DNA from 2 places in the Micromonospora sp. WMMA1976 genome. Region 1 is predicted to be linked to the other one. Evidence: riboswitches for the same ligand, from Rfam matches in the RefSeq annotation. Region 1 holds a riboswitch; the other holds the start of a gene.
What was found. A riboswitch is a leader RNA that binds a small molecule or an ion and turns the genes downstream of it on or off. The one in region 1 is predicted to bind cyclic di-AMP.
Positions count from the first base shown of each region.

Region 2: another riboswitch for cyclic di-AMP. It lies ahead of O7546_RS15365 (transglycosylase family protein); the one in region 1 lies ahead of O7546_RS08220 (C39 family peptidase).

Region 1 is NZ_CP114912.1:1,732,823-1,736,001, forward strand. It holds gene O7546_RS08215 (hypothetical protein) at 1-495, shown strand, start outside; cyclic di-AMP (ydaO/yuaA leader) riboswitch at 804-946, shown strand; gene O7546_RS08220 (C39 family peptidase) at 1,152-1,985, shown strand; gene O7546_RS08225 (alpha/beta hydrolase) at 2,238-2,984, shown strand; gene O7546_RS08230 (CDP-glycerol glycerophosphotransferase family protein) at 3,022-3,179, opposite strand, start outside.
Region 2 is NZ_CP114912.1:3,311,850-3,315,028, forward strand. It holds gene O7546_RS15355 (M4 family metallopeptidase) at 1-36, shown strand, start outside; gene O7546_RS15360 (YbaB/EbfC family nucleoid-associated protein) at 112-561, opposite strand; gene O7546_RS15365 (transglycosylase family protein) at 747-1,391, opposite strand; cyclic di-AMP (ydaO/yuaA leader) riboswitch at 1,390-1,535, opposite strand; gene O7546_RS15370 (LLM class flavin-dependent oxidoreductase) at 1,707-3,179, shown strand, end outside.

The sequences.
Region 1 (3,179 bases):
GACGAGGCGGACCGGGCCTGGACCGCGTACGACGAGGCGGACGCCGCCGCCCGCCGCCTCGCCGGTGCCGCCGCGCTGCCCGCCCCGCGCACGCCGCGCACCCCGGCCGAGTACGCGGCCCGGGAGCGCTGGCTGCACCACGCCGCCATGACGGCGCACTGGCGGGGCGACCTGACCGCCCGTCAGCTCGCCGACGTGCTGGCCCGCCGCAACGGATGGGATCCCCGCCGGCACCCGGCCGAGCAGGAGATCCTGCTGGCCCGCACCGTCCGGGACGGGCGCCGGGCCGGATGGGAGAGCGCCGCCGCGCGGGAGCGGACGGCCTGGCGGGACGCGGAACTGGCCGCCGAGGCCGCCCGGACGCTCGCCGCCGAGGCGTACGCGGCCACCGCCGCGCTGCGGCCCGCCCCGGCGTACCGGAGCGCGACGGCGAGCGCCGTGCCGGTGGCCGCGACGGTCCGCAACGCCCGCTGGCGCCCGGCCCGGGTCGGCTGAGACGACCGTCTCGACCGAATCGTTACCCGGAATATGGTGAGCCCGGTCACCCGGGCCGCCGAAACGGGCGCCGGGCGCAGAACGGGTCATCGAGTCCCGCGATTGCCGGTCGGGTGCTCGCCGTCTGTCCGCTTTCCGCCGCCGGGCGCCGTCGAAACTGCTTGTCCCATTGAGCGAAGTCAGTAACCGGGTGTTCCGAAATCCGTTACCGCGGATCACGTTTACGCAGGTGGGAGCGCTTGGCATGGGACATACCCACCGGTAGTGTCGGCGCGTCCGATGCGGTAATCGATCGCCGACGGCGACGCCGCACCGACCCGCCTAATCGTGTTCCACGAACCGGGGACCCATGAGCACCATCGGGGTGAATCCGCGGGCCCACGGCCCGCGGTAGGGCGTACTTCCCGCCCGAATCCGTCAGCTAACCCGGTCGGCGGCCACGGAAGGAGCAACCCCTCTTGCCCACCCCTCGATCGTCCCCCCGCCTCCACGGCGAAGCGGTGCCCGCGCGCGCCTGACGCGCGACCGGCAACCGCCCCCTGGGCGCCCGGCATCACGGGCGTTCCCGATCCCCCGGCCATCCGGCCCCGCCAGCACGTGTGAGTTCCTCCGCGTGCCGGGCCGGCGTGCGCCGCTCACGCCCCGTGGAGGATTTCGTGAAGCACCACCTGAAGCGTCAGCTGCGACGGATCGTCACCGAACGCCCGTACCAGATCATCGCCGGATCGGCCGCCGCGCTCGTGCTGGCCGCCGGTGCCGGAACCGTCGCCACCGCCGGTGACGACGCCCCGGTCCAGGAGAACACCGCCGCGGTCGCCGACCTCGGCTCCGCCCGTCTCGGCGAGCAGCCCGCCAGCCGCGGCGAGGCCCGCATCGCCGTACCGCCCAGCGCCTCCGCCGCGCCCAGCGCGTCGCCGAGCGCCTCCCCGTCCGCGAAGGCCACGGCGGACCCGGACACCACGCCCAAGGCCAAGCCGAAGCCGCCGTCGAGCAAGTCGCTCGACTACGACTACCAGGCGCAGATCAACTACTTCTACTGCGGCCCGGCCGCCGTGCGCAACGCGCTCAGCGCCGCCGGCATCGAGCGCAGCCAGGACGCGCTCGCCGGTCCTCTCGGCACCACCGAGATGGGCACCAACTCCGCCGAGGACACCACCCGGGTGCTCAACCAGCAGGTCAAGGGCAACCCGTACCGGACCCGCATGATTCCCGGCTCGGCCACCCCGGCCCAGATGGACCGCCTCCAGGCCGACGTGGTCGAGGCGATCAGCAACGGCCGCGGGGTCGTCGCGAACGTCGCCGGTACGGCCACCGACACCAACGGCGGCTGGCACTCGTTCCCGGGCGGCCACTACGTCGCCGTGGTCGGCTACAAGGACGACGGCCGGACCGTGCGGATCGCCGACTCGGCCGACCCGTCGCTGCCGTCGTACTGGGTCACCACGATCGACCTGGCGCACTGGATCGCCAGCCGCGGCTACTCCGCCTGACCGTCCCGCACACCCGAAGGCCGGCACCCCACCCGGGGCGCCGGCCTTCCTCGTCCCGCCCCCGCCCTCACGCCGTCTTGGCGCGCCGATCTTGGACTTGTGGCACCCAGTATGCCCGGCTCGCCCGCTATGGAAGGTGCCACAACTCCAAGATCGAGGGTGAGGGCGGCGTGTGGGCGGCCGGAGCCGCAGCGAGGGGGTCGGCGGGGTTCGGTCTCGCGTGTCCGGGGCGGGCGGTGGCAGACTGCGCCAATGGGCGATGCGACGGGGAAGCGGCACCTGATTCTCCTGCACGGCATGGGTGCCACCGGCGAGGTGTGGCTGCCCTGGGCGCCGCTGCTGGAACGCCGCTGGCCCGGCCGCTGGCTCGCCCCCGACCTGGCCGGTCACGGCTGGTCACCGCCGCTGCCCGGCTACTCGTTCGAGGCGCTGGCCCAGCGCGTGGTGGACGGGCTCGGGCCGGTGCGGCTCGGCCCCGACGACCGGCTGGTGCTGCTCGGGCACTCGCTCGGCGGGGTGGTGGCGCTGGCGCTCGCGGCCCGGCAGCGCGGGCTCCCGGTCGACGCGGTGGTCGGGCTCGGCATCAAGGCGGTCTGGTCGCCGGCCGAGCTGGCGAAGTCGGCGGAACTGGCCGCCCGGCCGGTCACCTGGTTCGCCACCCGGGACGAGGCGGCCCGGCGCTACCTGCGGGTATCAGGGCTCGCCGGGCTGTTCGCCCCGGACCACCCGGTGGTGGACGCGGGATTGCGGCGGGAGGACGGCCGCTGGCGGCTCGCGATGGACCCGGCCGCGTTCGCGGTCGGGGAGCCCCGGCTGCCGGTGCTGCTGGCGGCCACCGGTGTACCGGTGCTGCTGGCCCGCGGCGAGGCGGATCCGATGGTGACCGACGCGCAGCTCAAGGAGCTGGGCGTGCCGGTGGCGACGCTGCCGGGACTGGGCCACAACGCGCACGTCGAGGACCCGGAGGCGGTGCTCGCCCTGCTCGACCCGTACCTCTGAACGGGCGAGCCGGCCCGCGACGGGCCGGCTCGCGCTTCTAGCGGGCCGCGCGCGGCCCCGGGACCGCCCAGTCGGGTTCCAGTTGCCGGCGGGCGGCGGAGAGGAACGCCTCGGCGTAGGCGTCGGCGGGGAAGTCGCCCAGGTAGCGGGTACGCGCCGCCCAGCGCTGTGCCGCCTTCGGGTCGGCGTCCAGCA
Region 2 (3,179 bases), 1.6 Mb from region 1:
TTCGTCGTCGACGACACCGCGGTCACCCTGAGCTGACAGTGGCGTAGCGCGGCCGGTCGTCGTCCTCCCGGCGGCCGGCCGCCTCGTCGTGCCGGGGCGTGTGCGGTCGGGTCAGACCGCGCGCCCGGCCCGGGACCCGGCACCGCGGTCGCGGTGGATCCGCGCGGCCGCCTCGTGCATCGCGCGGCCGAACAGCTCGGCCTGGTCGCCCATGTTGCCGAGGCGGGCGGCGAGCGCGTCGGCGTCGGCCCGGGCCGACGCGCTGACCCGGTCGTCCAGCTCGGACAGCGCGGCGTTGGCGGCGGTGACGAGGTGTCCGCAGAGGACGTCGAGGGGCTCGCCGGCCAGCTCCGGGTCGATCGTCACGGACTCGAGCCGGCCACCCTGGACGGCGACCGCGCGAACCCGGCCGCCGGCTGCGGTGCCCTCGGCGAACAGCAGCTCACCCGGCTCGCCGTCGGCATGCGCCGAGGCCCGGGAGCGCATCGCGGTGAGCGCCTGCTGCGTGCGGGTCAGCAGCTCGTCGATGCTCGCGGCCGCCGAGAACGGGTCGTTGGTCATATCCGCGCTTTCTTCACGTCTTAGCCGAGCATGCGTGACCCTAGCAACCGGCTCCGACGAATCGCGGTCACCGGCCGGTCCGGGTCGCGTCCCGGCCCCGCGAGCAGGCCGGACACCGGCCACGCGGCGTGTCGCGGACGGCCGAGCGCCCGGCCGGGGCGAACCGGCCGGGCGCTCGGACGAGGTCAGCGCAGGCGCAGCTGCTGACCGGGGAAGATCAGGCCCGGGTCGTCGCCGACCACTGCCCGGTTGCGCTCGTGCAGGGCACGCCAGCCGCCGTCGACGCGCTGCGCCACGGCGATCTCCGACAGCGTGTCCCCGCGCCGGACCACGTACGTCCCGGCAGCGGAGGACGGCCGCGGCACCGCCTTCGTCGTGGCGCGTTCCGGCGCGGCCTTCGTCGCGGCGGCCCGCTTCGGCGCCGCCTTCTTCGGTGCCGCCTTCGTGGTCGCCCGCTCGGACCGGGTCGCCGCGCTCGCCGAGCCGCCCTTCTTGCCGCAGACCGGCCACGCGCCGATGCCCTGGCCGCGCAGCACCTTCTCCGCCACGGCGATCTGCTCGGACCGGCTGGCCAGGTCGGCGCGCGCGGCGTACTTCTGGCCGCCGTAGCCGTTCCAGGTGGCGCGGGAGAACTGGAGCCCGCCGTAGTAGCCGTTACCGGTGTTGATCTTCCAGTTGCCGCCGGACTCGCAGCGCGCGACCGCGTCCCAGTTGACGCCCGCGCTGGCCGGAGCGGCCGGGCCGAAGAGGGTCGCGGCGCCGACGGCGGCGCCGGTCAGGACCGCCCCGAGAGCGGTACGGCGGCTTCGGGCTGAGTATTCAGTTGCCATGTGGATTCCTCCACGCCGACGAGGTGAGCTGTCGGGTTCGGGCCGAGGAGCCCGGCCGCCGGTGGCGGCTTCACCCCGAGGTGACGATGCACCGTGGAACGTGTGGTTCCCCCGCTCCCGCACGAGGTTCGGTTACCGGGGCCGGCGGCGGGATTTGGCGTTTCCGGCACTCGGTGTCCGCGTCTGCGAACGAAACCGACGCTAGGAGCGATTTGCGACGATCGTCCACTTCTTGTGACGCTCTTCACCCGGCCGGGCGACCGGCGGCGGCGCTACGGTGGCAGGGCCAGGCAAGATCACGGGAGGGCTTGACGGATGACCGATCACGGACACGAGCTGACCTTCGGCGGCTTCATCACCCCCGCCGCCGCGCAGCCCGACCAGGTGGTGGCGCTGGCCCGGCTCTGCGAGCAGGTCGGGCTGGACCTGGTCACGTTCCAGGACCACCCCTACCAGCCGGGCTTCCTGGACACCTGGACGCTGATGTCCTACGTGGCCGCCGCGACCGAACGTGTCCGCCTGGCCGGAAACGTCCTCAACCTGCCGTTGCGCCAGCCGGTGGTGCTGGCCCGCAGCGTCGCCAGCCTGGACCTGCTCACCGGCGGCCGGGTCGAGCTCGGGCTCGGCGCGGGCGCGTTCTGGGACGCGATCGAGGCGGCCGGCGGGCGACGCCTGTCCCCCGGCGCCGCCGTCGAGGCCCTCGACGAGGCGATCCGGGTGATCCGCGAGGTCTGGGACACCGACCGTCGCGGCATGATCCGCGTCGACGGCGAGCACTACCGGGTGGTCGGCGCCAAGCGTGGCCCGGCGCCCGCGCACCCGGTGGGCATCTGGGTCGGCGCGTACAAGCCGCGCATGCTGCGCCTGGTCGGCCGCGCCGCGGACGGCTGGCTGCCGTCCCTGTCGTACCTGCCGAAGGGCCCCGACGAGCTGCCCGCCCTCAACGCGCTGGTCGACGAGGGCGCGGCGGCCGCGGGACGCGACCCGGCCGCGATCCGCCGCATGCTCAACGTGACCGGCACGTTCGCCCGCTCGTCGGCCGGTTTCCTGGCCGGGCCGCCGGAGCAGTGGGTGGAGGAGCTGGCCGGGCTCACCCTGGAGCACGGCATCACCACGTTCATCCTCGGCAGCGACGAGCCGCGCGCGATCCAGATCTTCGGCCAGGAGGTCGCGCCCGCCGTGCGGGAGCTGGTCGCCGCCGAGCGCGCCGCGCCCGCCGGCGGAACCCGCACGGCCGCCGACGAGCAGACCTCCGCCGGCGGCCCGAGCACGCTCGGCGTCACCCCCACCCCCGACCCGGGGGTACGCCTGAGCGCGCGCCGCCCCTGGGACGAGTCCACCCGCCCGAGCGCCCCGCCGCCGCCGGCCGGGCACGTCTACCCGGCCCGCGGACAGGCCGCCGGCCAGCACCTGGTGGACGTGCACGACCACCTGCGCCAGGAGCTGGCCCAGGTGCGCGACCTGCTGGAACAGGTCAAGCAGGGCTCTGTCACGCCGGGCCGGGCGCGGGCCGCGCTGAACGAGATGACCATGCGGCAGAACAACTGGACGCTCGGGGCGTACTGCGCGGCGTACTGCACGATGGTCACCCAGCACCACGGGCTGGAGGACGCCTCGATCTTCCCGCACCTGCGCCGCTCCGAGGCCGGGCTGGCGGCGGTGCTGGACCGCCTGGAGGAGGAGCACGTGGTGATCCACGGCGTGGTGGAGAGCGTCGACCGGGCGCTCGTGGAGCTGGTCCGCCGGCCCGGCGACTTCACCGGACTCCAGGAGGCGGTGGACCTGCTC